3 regions of the Romboutsia sp. LXY-2 genome follow, and region 1 is predicted to be linked to each of the others. Evidence: riboswitches for the same ligand, from Rfam matches in the RefSeq annotation. Region 1 holds a riboswitch; each other region holds the start of a gene.
The links. A riboswitch is a leader RNA that binds a small molecule or an ion and turns the genes downstream of it on or off. The one in region 1 is predicted to bind thiamine pyrophosphate.
Positions count from the first base shown of each region.

Region 2: it holds a riboswitch for thiamine pyrophosphate, as region 1 does, so the genes downstream of both, thiS (sulfur carrier protein ThiS) here and thiC (phosphomethylpyrimidine synthase ThiC) in region 1, are expected to answer to the same signal.
Region 3: it holds a riboswitch for thiamine pyrophosphate, as region 1 does, so the genes downstream of both, thiD (bifunctional hydroxymethylpyrimidine kinase/phosphomethylpyrimidine kinase) here and thiC (phosphomethylpyrimidine synthase ThiC) in region 1, are expected to answer to the same signal.

Region 1 covers NZ_JBKFGI010000004.1:163,077-169,550, reverse strand. Annotated here, with positions in the region: gene ACI48P_RS09105 (MBL fold metallo-hydrolase) at 1-1,033, shown strand, start outside; gene ACI48P_RS09100 (ABC transporter substrate-binding protein) at 1,044-2,306, shown strand; gene thiC (phosphomethylpyrimidine synthase ThiC) at 2,369-3,667, opposite strand; TPP riboswitch at 3,769-3,864, opposite strand; gene trxA (thioredoxin) at 3,923-4,240, opposite strand; gene ACI48P_RS09085 (LysR family transcriptional regulator) at 4,443-5,327, opposite strand; gene ACI48P_RS09080 (nitroreductase family protein) at 5,549-6,370, shown strand; gene ACI48P_RS09075 (ABC transporter permease subunit/CPBP intramembrane protease) at 6,455-6,474, opposite strand, start outside.
Region 2 covers NZ_JBKFGI010000003.1:226,261-232,734, forward strand. Annotated here, with positions in the region: gene ACI48P_RS06920 (TetR/AcrR family transcriptional regulator) at 1-103, opposite strand, end outside; gene ACI48P_RS06925 (DegV family protein) at 352-1,185, shown strand; gene ACI48P_RS06930 (DegV family protein) at 1,218-2,051, shown strand; TPP riboswitch at 2,191-2,302, shown strand; gene thiS (sulfur carrier protein ThiS) at 2,372-2,566, shown strand; gene thiF (sulfur carrier protein ThiS adenylyltransferase ThiF) at 2,568-3,368, shown strand; gene ACI48P_RS06945 (thiazole synthase) at 3,388-4,164, shown strand; gene thiH (2-iminoacetate synthase ThiH) at 4,167-5,270, shown strand; gene ACI48P_RS06955 (thiamine phosphate synthase) at 5,270-5,863, shown strand; gene ACI48P_RS06960 (ABC transporter ATP-binding protein) at 5,997-6,474, shown strand, end outside.
Region 3 covers NZ_JBKFGI010000003.1:103,370-109,843, reverse strand. Annotated here, with positions in the region: gene ACI48P_RS06365 (hypothetical protein) at 1-370, shown strand, start outside; gene thiE (thiamine phosphate synthase) at 482-1,141, opposite strand; gene thiD (bifunctional hydroxymethylpyrimidine kinase/phosphomethylpyrimidine kinase) at 1,145-1,942, opposite strand; TPP riboswitch at 2,072-2,166, opposite strand; gene ACI48P_RS06350 (hypothetical protein) at 2,328-3,098, shown strand; gene ACI48P_RS06345 (GIY-YIG nuclease family protein) at 3,248-3,547, opposite strand; gene epsC (serine O-acetyltransferase EpsC) at 3,693-4,220, opposite strand; gene cysK (cysteine synthase A) at 4,275-5,177, opposite strand; gene ACI48P_RS06330 (NUDIX hydrolase) at 5,359-5,967, opposite strand; gene ACI48P_RS06325 (B3/B4 domain-containing protein) at 6,003-6,474, opposite strand, start outside.

The DNA.
Region 1 (6,474 bases):
TGTATTTTTATCACACGTACACTTAGATCATTCTAAGATTATAAACTATTTAAACCCCAATGTACCTTTATATACACTAGAAGGTACAAAGTCTTTGCTTAATACTTTAAATATTAACAATGATTTTTTATTCCCTCTTTATAATAATAAAGATAAAAATACAAGAGATATAATTGGTGTTAAAGAAAATGAAATAATAGAAGTTGGTGAAATAAAAGTAAAAGTAATGCCTATAGACCATGATGCTTACGGTGCATGTGCTCTTTTGATACAGACTCCTGACTTAAAGATATCTTATACAGGAGATTTAAGAATACATGGTTATAGAAAGGATGACACATATAATTTCTGCAAAGAAAGTAAAAACTGTGATGTACTTTTAATAGAAGGTGTTAGTGTTTCTTTCCAGGATTTTGATGATGAAAACCTTGGTGATGATTCTACTAATGAATGTGATTTAATAAATAGAATAAATAAAGTGATAAAAGAAAATCCTAATAAACAGATTACTTTTAACTACTATATTTCTAATATAGAAAGAATAATGAATATTATAAAGTATAGCCCTAGAAAAGTTGTTTTAGATGCATATTCTTCTTATGTAGTTAAAGAAGCTACTAATTTTGAAAGTCTTTATTATCAATTAGATGATAAAGACTATGGTTTAAGTATTGATAAAAAAGTAGATTTTAAAGATTTGTTAAAGGATGAAAGACGATTTTTATGGCAATTAGATACACTTGCCTTAAAATATATAGACAAATTAAAAAAAGGTGGACTATATATCCACTCAAATGCAACACCACTTGGTGAGTTTGACCCATCCTATGCTCCATTTATTAAAAACTTTGAAGATAGAGGTATTAAATTTATTAGGATTGGCTGTAGCGGGCATGCTCATCCAAATGACTTAATTAAAATAATTAATTTAATTAAGCCAAGGCTTCTTATTCCAATACACTCTTATCGTCCTGAAAAATTATATAACGAGCATGGGGATGTATTATTACCAAAGAAAAATCAAACTATTTAAGGAGGAAAAAATGAAAGTATCTAAAAAATTATTAGTTTGTTTACTGTCATTAGGTTTAATGACAGGATGTAGTAACAAAAAAGCAGAACAACCAGCCAATGAAGAAATTATAACAGAAATAACAGCACCAGTAGAAATAACTTTCTGGCATGCAATGAGTGGTGCTCAAGAAGAAGCATTAAAGAAGCTAACATCAGAGTTTACAGCTAGTAATAAAAACATAACTGTAAACCTACAAAATCAATCTAGCTATCCAGACTTACAACAAAAGCTTACTGCAACAATAGCTAGCCCTAAGAATTTACCAACTTTAACTCAAGCATATCCAGACTGGATGTTAAATCCTATAAAAGATGGCTTAGTTCTAGGATTAGATAACTATATTAATCATGAGAAAATAGGCTTTGAAAACTATGATGATATATTAGAAGGATTTAGAGCTGTTACAAAAATAGATGGTGTTACATATAGAATACCATTTAATAAATCTACTGAAGTTTTATGGTATAACAAAACTATGTTAGATGAATTAGGATTAAAAGCTCCAACAACATATGAGGAATTTACTAATGTATGTAAAGAAATAAAAGCAAAAAAAGGAATTGTTGGTGGTGGATTTGATTCTTTAAGTAATTATTATACTACGTACTTAAAAAATCAAAATGTAGTATATGATTCAAAATTTGATCCAACTAGTGAACCTTCAGTTAAAGCTGTTGACTATTACTTAAATGGTATAAAAGATGGATACTTTAGAATAGCTGGTACTGATAAATTCTTATCTGGACCTTTTGCTAACGAAACTATTGGTATGTTTGTAGGATCAAATGCTGGAGAAAGTTTTGTTACTTCAGGAGTTAGCGATAAGTTTGAAGTTGGTGTTGTACCATATCCTGCAAAACATAGAATGCAACAAGGAACTGATTTATATGTATTTACAAATGCTTCAGCTGAGCAAAGAACTGCAGCTATTGAATACTTAAAGTTTTTAACAACTAAAGAAAATCAAATAACTTGGGCTAAAGAAACTGGTTATATTCCTGTAAGAAAGAGCGCAATAGAATCAGATGAATATAAAAAATCTGGTAGCTTAGTTGCACCAATAGTATCTGAAGCTACTAAAGATTTATATACAAATCCTGTTATGCCAAATGCAGATAGTGCATACCGTGAATCAGCAATAATGCTAGAAGGCATATTAGCACAACCTACTTCTGATGTTAAAGCTAAGTTAGATGATTTTAAATCAACTTTAATGTCTATTTGGGAATAGTTTCTTTAAGATAAAATAAATTAAGGGTACTTCTAGGTACCCTTAATTATATTTAATATTTATTATAGTTGTGGATTTTCACCATTCATTAATTTTTTCATAGTTCTCATCGAACACATTTTACCACACATAGTACAGCTTTCCTTCTCATCAGGTATTGAACTTTCTCTATATTTTCTTGGCTTTTCTGGATCTAGAGCTAAATTTATCATTTCATCAAAGTTAATATCAGCTCTTGCTTTACTCATTTTATAGTCCCAATTTTTTGCACCATTAACTCCTTTGGCTATATCTGCTGCATGGGCTGCAATCTTAGCTGCTACTATTCCTTCTTTCATATCGTCTAAATCAGGAAGTCTTAAATGCTCTGCTGGAGTTACATAACATAAGAAGTCTGCACCATAGGTTGCTGCTATTGCTCCACCTATTGCAGAAGTTATATGGTCATATCCTGGAGCTACATCCGTTACTATTGGACCTAATACATAAAAAGGTGCTCCATGGCAAAGCTTCTTTTGAAGTACCATATTGGCTTCTATTTCATTTATAGCCATATGACCAGGACCTTCTACTATTATTTGTACATTTTTCTCCCAAGCCCTTTTAGTTAGCTCTCCCAATGTTATTAATTCTTTTATTTGGCAGGCATCTGTTGCATCATTTATTGAACCAGGTCTTAAAGCATCTCCTAAAGATATTGTCATATCATACTGTGCACATATTTCTAGTAGTCTATCATAATACTCATAAAAAGGATTTTCTGCATTATTTAGCTCCATCCAAGCATATAAAAGAGATCCACCTCTTGAAACTATATGAGTTAATCTTTTATTTCTTTTTAAGGTTTCAACAGACTCTCTATTAAGACCGGCATGTACAGTAATAAAATCCACACCATCTTCTCCATGTTTCTCAACTACTTTAAAAAATTCGTCTACTGTAATATCTTTTAATTCTTTATCATAAAACCCAATGGCATCATACATAGGCACAGTACCTATCATTGCACTTGACATATTAACTATATTCTTTCTTAAACCTTCTGTTTTTCCATAATTAGAAAGGTCCATTATAGCTTCAGCTCCCATATTAAGTGCTACTCTAACCTTCTCTAATTCTTTATCATAATCGCAGCAGTCTTTAGATATTCCTAAATTAACATTTATTTTAGTTCTTAAGCCTTTTCCAACACCTTCAGCACTTAATGATTTATGATTTTTATTTGCTGGTATTGCTATTTGTCCTTTTGCTACTAATTCTAATATTTCCTCTATTTTTTTACTTTCTTTAGTAGCAACAATTTGCATTTCTTTTGTTATTATTCCTTTTTTTGCAGCATCCATTTGTGTTGAGTAATTCATTTTATCCCCCTAATTTTTAGCTATACCTTGATTGAGAGTTTTATATACTAAAAAAAGCTATATTCCACATAGGAACATAGCTTTTTGATTACATTACAAAAAAGTATATAAATCTGCTTTCCTACGCTGGCATTATCCAGATCAGGTACAAGGGTTGATTTTCATCTCTCAGTCTTTCGACACCCCTAGCTAATATTTTATTTTACAATTGTATTGTAACTCTATTCTTTACAAAAATCAATTAAATTATTAGATTTATATGTATTCTTCAATTTTTTCTTTTAAGCTTTTTTCAGGAATAAATCCTACTAATCTATCTTTTTCTTTACCATCCTTAAAAACTATTACAGTTGGAACTGTAGTTACTGTAAATTTTTGTGCAAGATCCATGCTTTCATCTATATCAACTTTAAAGAAATCTGCTTTGTCTTCCATTTCTTCTGCTAATGATTCAAATACTGGTGAAAGCATTTTGCAAGGTCCACACCATGTTGCAAAGAAATCAACTACAACCACTCCTTCTTTATATTCTACTTCATTTACAAATTCATTTGTGTTTATTATATTAGCCATCTTTTACTCTCCTTTTATTTTGTTAATATAAATTCAGAAATTCATATAGTAATAATAGGTTTTTCATTTGTGTTTTTATTATACATTAAATAAATATATCTTTTTAAAATTAACTATAACTAAATTATGTAAACCATTTCGATTATATTTACTTTATAATAACGCTTTTTATACGTAAATAAGAGTTAGTATATGCTAACTCTTATTTACCATAATCTGATGAAATTACAAAGTCTTTAAAGGATTTACATATAGGTGAAAGATATGAATTTTTCATCCAACCCATATATATTATACTGTTTTTTATTTCTTCTTTAATTTTAATTACTGATACTAAATTTTTATTTATTAAGGGCGTATTAGGTATAATACTTATTCCTGCACCAGTAGCTACCAAACCTTCAAATATAGTAGAACTGCTTGGTTTAATTGAAATCTTTGGTATATATCCTAATGAATTTTTATACCACTGCATTTTATCTTCATTTATTTCACATGATGAAACAAAATACTCGTCTTTTAAGTCTTTTAAAGAAACTTCTTCTTCATTTGCAAGTTTATGATTTTTAGGAACTATTAAAACATATTCTTCTTTTTTTATTGGAATAAATTCTATGTCGCTATTTTCTGAAATAGAATCTTGTGTATCAAAAAAGCATAATTCAATATTACTATTTTTTAAATCCATTAACATATCTACTCTTGATTGATAATTAAACTGGAATTTAGCATTAGGATTATTATTAAAAAATACACTAATTACAAGAGGCATAAAGTACGTACCAACGTTAGAAGTTGAAGAAATTGAAATTGTTCCCGTATCAGCATCGGTTATTTTTTTTAATTCCTTTATACCCTTTTCTATTTCTTCTAATGCTTTACTTATATGATTTAAAAATATATTTCCAAAGGATGTAAGCTTTATATTTCTACCTTCTTTTTTAAAAAGCGGTACTTCAAGCTCTTCTTCTAATTTTGCTATTGCTTTACTTAAGGCAGGCTGAGATACTGCTAATTTTTGTGATGCTATAGTGAAGTTTTCTGTTTCTGCAATAGTTTTAAAATACTCTAACTGTTGTAAGTTCATATTACCTCCTTTAATAGTATAGAAAATATTTTATAATAATTTCATAAATTGGTTTTATATACAGTTTATATAACCAATAGTTATATAAGTATGAAAATTTTCAATTAGACATTACTGATTTACCAATGCTATAATTAAAAACATAGTAAATAAACTATAATTAATAATTATAGATATTTTATTAATTTATGTCAAATTCTTATTTGAGGAGATTAAATATTATGATGAATGTAAACAAAGAAAAATGTATTTCATGTGAATTATGTATTAAAGACTGTCCTACAAGGTGTATATCATTAGTAGATAATAAAGCAGATATTAATAATAATAATTGTATAAAGTGTGGTCACTGTGTAGCAATATGCCCTAAGTATGCTATTACTACAGACGAATATAACATGGATGATGTTATAGAATACGATAAAGAGAAATTTGATGTTGATAGTGATAATTTATTAAACTTTATTAAATTTAGAAGATCAACTAGACAATTTAAAGCTAAAGATGTAGAAATAGAAAAGCTTAATAAAATAGTAGAAGCTGGAAGATTTACTCAAACTTCAACGAATAGTCAAGATGTCTCATATATTGTAGTAAGAGATGATTTAGAAAAACTTAAAGAAATAACTTTAGAAGCATTACACGGTCAAGGTCAATACTTACTTAATAACTTAAATGAAAAAACAAAGCAATTTGAAAAATATGCAAGAATGTGGGTTTCAATGTATGAAAGTTATAAGAAAAACCCTAAAGAAAATGATAGAGTGTTCTTTAATGCTCCAGCTGTAATACTTGTAGTTTCTAAGACTCCGATAAATGGAGGTCTTGCTTCTACAAATATGGAACTTATGACTAATGCTTTAGGTCTTGGTACTTTCTATAGTGGATTCTTAGTAAGAGCATCTCAAGGAAATGAGAAAATGAGAGAATTCTTAGGATTACAAGGTGAAGAACAAATAATCACTGCTATGGTAATAGGATATCCTGCTGTTAAATACCAAAGAACAGTTCCAAGAAAAGATGTATCAGTTTCTTGGATGTAAATATATATAGAAAAATAGTTATTATAAAGCTATAAAAAATAAACAAAAAGGTCTGTAAATACAGACCTTTTTTCTTATATATAACTATCTTTTTATCTTTTTAT
Region 2 (6,474 bases), on a different contig from region 1:
AAGCTATTTTTCTAATACTAACATTAGAATAGCCATCTTTTAATATTAGATCTCTAGAAATTCTTAGTATATCTTCAGAAACATTTTCCAGTATCTTAGGCATAATAACACCTCTTTTCATAAGTTATTTTATGAATGATGTTCATTTTAGTTGACTAAAATTAAAAAAATTTAGCAGTAAACTTAGATGTATTATTCATTAAAAAAATAATACATTTAAGATATTTATTATGAAATTATGTCATTATATAGTATAATGTAATAGTGAAAATCTGCTAATTATAAAATTGATATATACACGTTCTTTATTTTGAGCTAAAATATATTAATCACTGGAGGAAAAATAAGAACATGATAAAAATAATTTGTGATACAATGTCTGACATACCCAAAGGAATAATTGCTAAGTACGATATATATATTGTTCCAACTACAGCTATATTTAATGGGATAGAATATAAAGATGGCGTTGATATTACACCAGAAGAATTTTATCTACTTATGAGAAATAGCCATGAACTTCCGAAAACTAGTCAAGCTACTTACTCTCAATTTAAAGATGTATTTGATAAGTATATAAATGAATATGATGAAATACTATATATTGGTGGTTCTTCAGCTGCTTCAGGGACTTATCAAAGTGCTGTAATGGCAAGTAATGATACTGAAGGCAAAGCAAAAATATTCACTTTTGATACTTACAACTTCTCAGCAGGAGGGGCAGTTTTTATAATAAAAGCTTGTCAATTATTAGATGAAGGAAAAAAATCTGAAGAAATTATTAAAATTCTTGAAGGATTGAAAGGTACTCAAAGAGTATATCTATCAGTAGATACTTTAGAATATTTATATAAAGGTGGAAGAGTATCAGGTGCAAAGGCAAAATTAGGTAGTTTATTAAAGATTAAACCTATACTTTCTTTAGAGGAAGGAATTATTTCGCCGAAATCCCAAGTAAGAGGAGAAAAGCAAATGATATCTACCATATTTAATAAAGCCACTGAAGGAATAAACGATATAGAAAATAGAATAATCGTTTATGGATGTGGTGATAACATTGAACAAGGTAAAATGTTAAAGGAAAAAATATTAGCAACTAACTGTAAACATGCCTATGAAGTTAAGGCTGGAGCATGTATTACTGCACATTCAGGACCTGCCATAGTAGGTATGGCGATCTTATAGTAATAGGTATAGTTAAATGTAGGAGGTAAATGATGAAAATAATATGTGATACCATGTCAGATGTGCCAAAGGAAATTATAAATGAATTTGATATAGAGGTAATACCATTAACAATATTAGTAGATGGAAAAGAATATTTAGATGGAGTTGACATAACAAATGAAGAGTTCTATCAAATATTGAGAAGCAACCAAGAGTTGCCTAAAACATCTCAAATTACTTTTGTAAGATTTAAGGAAGCTTTTGAAAAATATACTACTCAAGGTGAAGATGTATTATATATAGGTGGATCTTCAGCAGCTTCAGGGACATTCCAAAGTGCTGTTATGGCAAGTAGAGAAGTTGAAGGAAGTGGAAAAGTTTACACTTTTGATACTTATAGTTTATCAGTATGTGCGGCAGGGTTTGTAATAAAAGCTGCATTATTAAAAGAAGAAGGTAAATCGGTAGATGATTTAATAAGTGAGTTAGAATCATTAAAGGGAACTGAAACAGCATTTTTCTTTGTTGATAGCTTAGAACATCTACAAAAAGGAGGAAGAATATCTTCTACAAAAGCTGCAATAGGGACAATGTTAAACATAAAGCCAATATTAACGATAAAAGATGGTATAGTTGACCAAAAATCTCAAGTTAGAGGTAAAAAGCATTTATCAGCTACTTTAGTTAATAATACTATTGATTTAGCCAAAAGCTTAGATGATAGAATAGTAATACTAGGATTCTGTGATAATGAAGATGATATAGAAAACGTAAAAAGTAAAGTATTAGAAGCAGGTAATCCTAAGGCTATATACAAAGTAAATATAGGAGCTTGTATATCGTCTCACTCTGGACCAAGTATAGTTGGTATAGCTACAATATAATTTTTTATAATGCAATAATAACTTAGAGACACAAGGCTGAACATTTTGTTCAGCTTTTTTTGTGAGGTATTTATAATATCAAAAAATGTATTGTGTTAGAGAAAACTGTATGCTAAACTTATTTTGTAAGAAAAAATGAATATGAAGCTAGGGGAGCTATAATTGGATAGTTGAGAAGTGAAGCCGTAACTTACAGACTCTAAACACCTGATCAAGATAATACTTGCGGAGGGAAGCTATTTAATATACAGCCAATAAACTAGTATAATTGCGTTCTCTTTCAAGAGAGCGCTTTTTTGTTATCAAAAGGAGGTTAGACAATGAAGGTAAATGGGAAAGAATTAGAATTTAAGGACAACACATCAATCTCAAAATTACTTGATAACATTGGTGTTAATAAAAACACTGTTGTTGTAGAAGTAAACTTAGAAATTATTGAAAATGAAGCCTACGATAATTATTTCCTTAGAGAAGATGATGTTATAGAAGTAATACGCTTTGTAGGGGGGGGCTAAAATGATTATTTACATAAATGAAGTAAAAGTTGAAGTTACTGATGGAAGTAATCTATTTGAAATAAGAGAAAAATATAAAAGTGATGCTGATGTATTAATTTTAAATGGATACCCAATAAATGAAAATACAATATTAAAGCATAATGATAAAATAACTCTTATTAAAAAGGGTGAGATGCCAAAATATGAAGAGCTAGAGTCATTAATGATTTCAAGACATACTCCTAATATTCATAATAAGTTAAAAGCAGGAGCTGTATCCATATTAGGACTTGGAGGACTAGGCTCAAATATTGCTATATCCTTAGCTAGAATAGGTGTAGGTCATTTAATCATAGCTGATTTTGATATTGTGGAGCCATCAAATCTAAATAGACAACAATACTTTATTAGTGATATAGGAAAATACAAAACAGAAGCTTTAAAGGAAAAGATAGAAAATATAAATCCATTCATAAAAATAAGTACAATTAACAAAATAATTAACTCATCAAATATTCACGACTTAAAAGACTGTGACATAATAATTGAAGCATTTGATAATCCAAGCTATAAGGCAGAAATAGCCAATGAAATATTAATTAAAATGAGAGATAAGTATTTAATATCATCTTCAGGGATGGCAGGATACTATGACTCAAATATTATAAAAACTAGAAAAGTAAGAGATAAGTTTTATATATGTGGAGATGAAACATATGAAGCTAGAGAAGGTGAAGGTTTAATGGCACCAAGAGTAGCAATATGTGCAAATCACATGGCTAATTTAGCAACAAGAATTCTAGTTGGGGATGAATTTTAATACAAATAGGGGGAAGACGATGGATAAGTTAGTATTAGGTGGAATTGAATTTAACAGTAGATTATTAATAGGTACAGGGAAATATTCGTCAAATGATATGTTGCCAAAGGTTATAGAATCAAGTAGCAGTGAAATAATTACAATGGCTCTTAGAAGAGTAGATTTAGATAATGAAGAAGAAAATATATTAACATATATTCCAAAGGATATGACTATACTTCCTAACACTTCAGGTGCAACAAACCATATGGAAGCTGTTAGAATAGCAAGGATAGCAAGAAGAATGGGATGTGGTAATTTTATAAAGATAGAGGTAATAAGTGATAGTAAATATTTATTACCAGACAATGAAGAAACAATAAAAGCTACTAAAATTCTTGCAGATGAAGGATTTATAGTACTTCCATATATGAGCCCAGACCTTTATGCAGGTAAAAGATTAATAGAAGCAGGAGCAGCTGCAGTTATGCCTCTTGGAGCACCTATAGGATCTAATAGAGGTCTTAAAATGAAAGAAATGATTCAAATAATGATAGATGAACTTGATATACCAATTATTGTAGATGCAGGTATTGGTAAGCCATCTCAAGCAATGGAAGCTATGGAAATGGGTGCAGCAGCGGTACTTGTAAATACTGCAATATCTAGTGCAGGTGACCCTATAAAAATGGCAAAGGCTTTTAAGTTAGCAGTAGAAGGTGGTAGAGAAGCTTATTTAGCTAAAACAGGTGCAGTAAGCAACTTTGCAAATGCATCTTCACCCCTTACAGGATTTTTAAGTGAGGTAGGTGTATAGATATGAGTTTCTATGAAACGATAGATAAATACAGAAATTTTGATTTTGATAAATATTTTGAAAATGTAAGTGAAGAAGATGTACTTAGAAGCTTGCAAAAAAATAAGTTAGATGAATATGATTTACTAAATTTATTATCTAACAAGGCAGTTATCCACTTGGAAAAAATGGCACAGAAGGCTAATGAAATAACAAGTAGACACTTTGGTAAAGCGGTGCTATTATATACGCCAATGTATATTGCAAACTTTTGTGTAAATAAGTGTACTTACTGTGGCTATAATATAGACTCTGGTATAAAGCGTAAGAAATTAAACATGGAAGAAATAAGAAATGAAGGAAATGAAATATCTAAAGAAGGATTTAAGCATTTATTGTTACTAACAGGAGAAAGTAAAGTTCATTCAAGTGTTGAGTACATTGGTGAAGCAGTTGAGAACCTTAAAGATAGTTTTCCATCTATAGCAATTGAAGTTTATCCTATGGATGTTGAAGAATACCAACATGTAGTAGAAAAAGGTGTAGATGGACTGACAGTATATCAAGAAACTTATGATGAGACCATATACAAAGAAGTACATGTAAAAGGACCAAAATCTAATTTTAAATATAGATTAGATGCACCAGAAAGAGGAGCGATGGCAGGTATGAGAAGCATATCAATTGGTGCTTTACTTGGACTCAATAACTTTAGAAAAGAAACCTTCTTCACATTAATGCATGGGAGATATTTAAGAGATAAATACCCACATGTGGAGCTATCTTACTCAACACCAAGAATGAGACCATTTAAAGGGTGTTATGAAAAACTAGTAGATGTAAATGATAGAGACTTGGTGCAAGCAATAATTGTAATGAGATTATTTGATAACCAAGGTGGAATAAACATTTCTACTAGAGAGGGGTTAAGCCTTCGTAAAAACTTAGTCCCACTTGGCGTAAATAAATTAAGTGCAGGAGTATCAACAAATGTTGGAGGTCATTCTCAAGGTGAAGAAGATACTGCACAATTTGAAATAAGTGATGAAAGTAGTGTTGTTGAAGTTAAGAACATGCTTAAATCTATAAACTATCAGCCAATATTTAAAGATTGGGTAAGATTTTAATGTATTTGATTACTAATAGACATTTGTGTGATAAAAGTAGGTATTTAGAGGTTTTAAAAGAAGCTTCAGACTATGGAGTAAAATACATAGTGTTAAGGGAAAAAGACTTGCCTAATGAAGAACTTGAAGAGCTTTACTATAAGGTGAAAGAGATAGTAAATAAAGAATGTAAAATAATAATAAATAATAATTTTGAAGTTTTTAATAGAGTTGAAGGAGATGGAATTCATTTATCCTTTGATTCTTATATTGATTATTTTAATAAGGGAATGCTTAATTTACATAAGTTAATAGGAGTATCAATTCATAGTATTAAAGATATAGAAGAAGTTAAAAAGAGAAGAGCTGATTATGTATTTTTATCCCATATATATGAGACTAAATGTAAGGAAGAATTAGAGCCTAAAGGCTTAGAAATTCTTAAAGATGCAAAAAAAATAATTAAAAGTTCGGAATTTAAATTAGTAGCATTAGGTGGTATTTTACCAAGTAATGTTAGAGAAACACTTAAGTACTGTGATGATATTGCGGTTATGTCAACAATCATGAAGAGTGATAACATATGTAAAACTATTAACGAATATACAATATAGTGTTATTTAATTAAACATAAATTAAAATAGTTGAAAAGGAGCCGTTGCTCCTTTTTTTTTAATTTATTGAAATATAGTTAGTACTGAGTTATAGTTTATAGTAGGTAATCTTACAAAGCATAAGGGGGACAATATGAGATTAGAAGTAAAGAATCTGAGGAAAAGTTTCTCAGGGAATGAAGTACTACATGGTATATCTTTTTCTATTGAAAGTGGAAGGGCTCTTGGATTATTAGGGCGTAATGGTGCAGGAAAGACTACCACAATTCGTATACTAATGGATGTTTTTAAAGCTGATTCAGGAGAAATACTAATAGATGGAAAGAGGTTTAAGCCTAACGACTATCAAATTGGATATTTGCCAGAAGAAAGAGGGTTATACCCTAAGAAAAAAGTTACAGAACAGATAGTTTATCTAGCAGAGTTAAGGGGAATGCCAGCTAAGAAAGCAAAAGAGAGTACAAAAATATGGCTTGAAAAGCTAGGAATTGAAGAGTATGCAAATAGAACACTAGATAGTTTATCAAAAGGAAATCAGCAAAAAGTGCAATTAGCACAAACTTTGGTATGTAACCCAGAAATAGTTATACTTGATGAACCATTTAGTGGGC
Region 3 (6,474 bases), on a different contig from region 1:
TTCTGGTTCAGCCGGCTCTAAAGGTCCTAAAGGGGATAAGGGTGATGTAGGTCCTCAAGGCCCTGCTGGTCCTATGGGTCCTATGGGTCCTCAAGGTCCTGCTGGCCCTAAGGGTCCTCAAGGTGATACTGGCGTAGCAGGTTCTACTGGTACAGGAAGTAAAGGTCCTAAGGGAGATACTGGCTCTCAAGGCCCTGCTGGTCCGACTGGACCAATGGGTCCTCAAGGCCCTAAAGGTGACACTGGTTCTCAAGGCCCTACTGGACCGATGGGTCCTCAAGGTCCTAAGGGAGATACTGGTACTCAAGGTCCTGCTGGACAAACAAAGGAACAATATATACCACCTAAAAAAGTTCCTTATAAAAAATAGTACTCTAGAAAATATTATTCCTCCTATGTAGTAGGTTAATATAAAGATAGGATATGTGAAGATTAAAATCTTACATATCCTATTTATTTTGCTAGTATTATTTTTTATTGATTAATTTTTTTCTGTCCACTTTTTTGTTTCTAAGTATATGTCATTTGCTTTTAATATGGCTGATACTATTGCATATCCATCGCAGTTTAAACTTTTCAATTCTTCAAAATTATCTAAATTTATACCACCTATAAGAACTATTGGCATATTAGTATTTTCCTTTATAGCTTTTACTGTATCAAAAGAAACTGACTTAGCGTCAAGTTTTGTTGATGTTGAATACATAGCTCCTACACCTATATAATCAGCACCATTCTCATAAGCAGCTCTTGCTTCTTCAATATCTCTAGCTGAAACTCCAAGTATCTTATCTGGACCTATTAAAGTTCTTACATGTTTCGCATCTATATCACTTTGGCCTACATGTACTCCATCTGCATCACAAAGCAATGCAATATCTACTCTATCATTTATAATGAATGTGGTATTATATTTTTTAGTTAATTCTCTTAACTTTAACGCTTTTTCTAAAAATTCTTTTCCAGATGCATCTTTCTCTCTTAGTTGAACCATAGTTACTCCACCTTTTAATGCATCTTCTATACACTTATAAAAATCTCTATTTTTTAAGATATCACTATCGGTTACTAAGTATAGTTTTAAATCTTCTTTTAATTTATTTTTCATAATATTAATATTAGAATTATCTAATTCCTCCAACGATTATTTTTCAAATTTATAAAAATGATGTACTGGTCCTACACCATGTCCAATATCAAAGCTATTTTTTATTGCATCAGTAATATATGTCTTACTTAAAGATACTGATTCCTTTATATCATATCCTAACGCTAAGTGTGAAGCTATAGCTGAAGATATAGTACATCCTGTACCATGAGTATTTTTTCTATCTAACCTTTTACTTTCGTAAACTTCATATATATCTTTTCCCATTAATATATCTATAGCATCTCCCTCTAAGTGGCCGCCTTTCATTAGCACATGCTTAGGTCCCATTTCTAGAATTTTCTCACCAGCTATTTTCATATCGTCTAAAGTATTTATCTTCATACCAGTAATCTCTTCAGCTTCAGGAACATTTGGAGTTATAATGTATGCCATTGGTATTAAATACTTTATTAGATTTTTTTTTGCTTCTTTTCTAAGCAGTGAAAACCCACTCTTTGATATCATAACTGGGTCTACAACTAAATTTTCTGGATTGTACTTCTTTAAAGTATTAGCTATTTCAAGTATTATTTCTGGACTTGATACCATACCTATTTTTGTAGCTTTAGGTCTTATGTCATTAAATACTACTTCTATTTGCTTTTTTATTATATTTTGACTTAATTCTTCAACTTCAAAAACTCCTTGTGTGTTTTGAGCAGTAATTGCTGTTATTACACTCATCCCATATGTACCTATTGCACTAAATGCTTTTAAATCAGCTTGTACACCTGCTCCTCCACTTGAGTCTGAACCAGCTATTGTTAATGTTGGTATTTGGTAATTTCTCATTCCTGTCCCCCTTAAATTTTGCATAAAAAAGTTATCTAAAATATAAATCATAATAACATACCTATAGATAAACTTATATTTTATCCATGGTATAAGCTACTAACAATTAATATCGAAGATAACTCCATGATTACAATATATAAGCTTTCCTACGCTGGCATTACCCAGTTCAGGTATAAGGGTCGGATATTTCCTCTCAGCCATTGGCTCCCCTAGCTATTCTCTTTACAAGTTAATTATAATACTTTTGACTTTAATGTCAACATTTAGTTATTCTTCAGATAATCCTTAGACACATATTTTTCTTTTATAATTTTATTTTAATAAGATTACTTCTCGTTTTTTAGGGTATATAGCTAATATCATAATCAATGGAGGCAACAATATGAAATACGACTACAATTTAGAGTTAAACAATATTTTAAATAAAATATATAAAGAGATAATATTAAAAATACTAGTTAAAGAAGATAATTTAGATATTTATAAAGAAAGTATAGATAAAATAAAAGATATATTATTAAATAAAAAAGTCTTTTTAGGAAGCGACATGGATGATTTTATTATTAATAGTCTACCTGAAGGTCGTGAAGGCGATTTATTTAGATGCTCAATAGCTAAATATCACAAACATCTTCACCCAATATTTGAAACACAAAGTGGAGAACCGGTTGAAGACCCTACTTATAATAACTTTGGATTATTAATGTTTAGAAGTCATATGAATAATCTATTAATATCAGATGTTCAAGGTTTATTTAACCAAAGTGGATATGAATCATTTGTTATGAATAATTTAAGTGAATGTTTTTCTGAGCTTAAATCAAAGATAGTTGATATCAAAAACAATGTTAATCCAATAATAATAAATTTTGATGATAAGAAATACTTATTAAATGTAGTTAAGAACATGATAGATAGAAAAGAACTTGAAATAGAATATGCATATAAACTAGTTGATATGGATAAACTTAGAGACTACATGGTAAAAATGGCAGTAACATTTGATTACTATGATGAATTCGATAAGTTAGAAGAAGATACACGATTCTGTTTAGATAATTTTTGTAAATACGATGCCTTTGAATTATATGATTTCCTTGTAAATGAAGAAGGCTTTGAATTATTAAATGAAGGTACCTTAGTAAAAAATTAGTTATATAATTTATCTTTATATTTGTAACTCTTTAAAATGAATAGAAGACTAGAATTAATTCTAGTCTTCTATTATTTTTATTCATTTCATATTTCAGCTACTTTTAGTTTTAAATTTCAATATAATTAATATAAATATGACTAAATTATTTATTCCATACTTCCTAACTTATAATCTTCTTTATTTTCAAGTTGTGAAATAAATTCATTTCCATTATTTATTATCCATAATTTTTTTAATCTAGACTGCTTTTTAATTAAACTCTCTAGCTTCATAGCTTTACTTCTTGAGTCACTAATAAAGAATACTTCTAATTTGTTTATACCTTTTGACTTTGTATACTTAGAATTAATTCCTTTTTCATGTTCTTTCATTCTTCTATTTATATCAGTCGTGTATCCCGTATATAAAGTGTTATCCTTACATCTTATTATATATGTAAAATGCATATTTCCCCCAAACTATTATTTATGATTAAATTAATCTAAAAGTTAATAAATATTTAATACCTATTATTCTTTATAATTTATTTTACACATAAAAAGGCTCTAATATCAACTAAAGATATTAAAGCCACATAATTTAATATTTACATTATATTTTTTCTCCATTAATTCGAACTGTATTTGCTGCTACTCCTACTACCGTAGCACCTTCTGGAACATCTTTTATTACAACAGCATTAGCACCTATTTTAGAGTTTGAACCTATTTTAATTGGCCCTAGTACTTTTGCGCCAGATCCAATAATAACATTATCTCCTACCGTTGGATGCCTCTTTCCTTTATCCTTACCTGTGCCTCCTAAGGTACTTCCATGGTATATTGTAACTCTATTACCTACCTCTGCTGTTTCGCCTATAACTACTCCCATTCCATGATCAATTAATATACCTTCTCCTAATGTTGCTCCTGGATGAATTTCAATACCTGTTAAAAACCTTGCTAATTGAGATATAAATCTTCCTAAAAAAAATAACTTTTTATTGTATAACCAGTGTGATAACAAATGAAATAACCTTGCATGTATAGATGGATATAATAGTATTACCTCTATTTTACTTCTTGCTGCAGGGTCATTTTCCATTATATATTCTATATCCTTATTTATTTTTCTAAACAAACTTTTCCCCTCCAATGTCTAATACTTATAATGATTTATAGTATTTAAATATAATTAATTATTAAATATGCCTAATGACATGTATTTATCTAATCCATCTGGTGCTATAGTAACAATATTAATATTTGGATACATTTGAGATAATTTCAGCGCTGCCATAATATTAGCACCTGATGATATTCCAACTAAAATACCTTCTTTTTCTGCCATTAGCTTAACACCCTCATAAGCTTCCTCATCATCTATAGTCATAATTAAATCAACTAATTCAGCATCGTAGTTATTTGGTATAAACCCTGCTCCTATTCCTTGTATTTTATGAGCTCCACTTTTACCATTTGATATCACTGGTGAATTTTTAGGCTCTACCCCAATAATTTTCATTTCAGTTTTTTTCTCTTTTAAATATTTTCCTACTCCACTTAATGTACCTCCAGTTCCGACTCCGCACACAAATAAATCAACATCTGCTACTTGTTTAATAATTTCAACACCCGTAGTTTCATAGTGAGCCTTAGGATTGTCAGGGTTATCAAATTGATTTAAGCTTTTATAATTTGAGTTTTTAATTATTAATTCTTCTGCTTTTTTTATAGCTCCACTCATTCCTAATTTACCATCTGTTAAAATTAATTTTGCTCCATATGCTTTCATTATTTCTCTTCTCTCAATGCTCATAGTCTCTGGCATTACAATAATTACTTCATATCCTTTTATTCTACCAATCATTGCTAAGGCAATCCCTGTATTACCACTGGTTGCCTCTATAAGCACATCACCTTTTTTAAGAAGTCCTTTATTCTCTAGCCCTTCTATCATAAAGTAAACCGCCCTATCCTTTACGCTCCCTCCTGGATTGTATTTCTCAAGCTTAACGTAAACATTGCCGTTTGATATTTTGTTTAATTTATACATAGGTGTGTTTCCTATCATGGTAAGTATATTTTCATTAACCATTCTTATCCCCCATTCTACTATCAAAATGATAATTGTTATAAGAATATTATATTATTATCATTTTGATAATGCAACATATTTTATTATTTTTTTATTAAAAAAGACTTTTGTATATTGTATATATAAAAAAAGACTAGGATTATTCCTAGTCTTTTTTCTATAATTATATTTAATTTTATTCTTAATCAAAAAGTTTATTACCCATATTGGCAAATAATTGAAGCATTAAATAACATTTAACATCTATTTCTTCTTCACCATTTAATATATCTAAAGCTTCTTCTTGAGATATTAAAATAGCATCAATATCTTCATCATCTTCTAAATAATCTTTACTTATTTCACCTTCACATAAACAGTAAACAAAGGAAACTGATTCATCAGTCATTCCTGGTGATAAATAAAGCTTATCTTTACTATTAATCTTGTTTATACTTACTAACTTTAAGCCAGTTTCTTCTTTTAATTCTCTACATACTGCTTTTTCCATTTGTTCATTATTGTCTACAAGGCCTGCTGGTAACTCATATATGTAATTATTAATTGGAACCCTAAATTGTTTTATTAAAACTAACTTATTGCTATCTTTATGAAGAGCTGCTATTACTACAGCATCAATTTCATCTTCCTTATCATTTAAATATATTTCATTAAGCTCATCCATACTTTTTCTAGATGCTACAGTCCAGTTTTTATCTTTATTTAGTTTGTTTTTATATTCTACATCATAAAGACCTACAAATTGTGTTTTAGCAATTTGTGATACTTTTTTTATTTTTGTACTTTTCAATTTAATTCGCCCTTTCTTATGTAATAAATTTATGTCTATATATCCATTTCTGGGTTATCTTTATCTACAAATCCTATAGTTACTTGACAATTAAAGATCTCCTTTAATAAGTTAGCAAGTTCATCTCTTGCTCCTAATACCTTATCAAGGTTAGAATCCTTAAATCCATCTATTGGAAAGAATACGCTGTTAGTTTCTTTAGCTACTTTACCAACTTCTCCTTGTCTCCAAATCCATCTTCTAGTTTTAACTGTATCACCTACTGAATATATTAATTCTCCACCTTCTAACAATTCAACTTCTTCTTCACCAAAAGGAACAAATTTATCTTCATTTGTTGAAAATCTTACACAAATATCACCATTATTACTTCCAATATCATGAGCTCCCATTGGAACTAAATATTTTAAAGACATTGAATTTCCTAAATCTACAATAGAGTTAATATTAGGAAGTTTCTTTCCTTTTGCCACTCTAGAAGTCATTGCTTCTATTGAGCTCATAAAT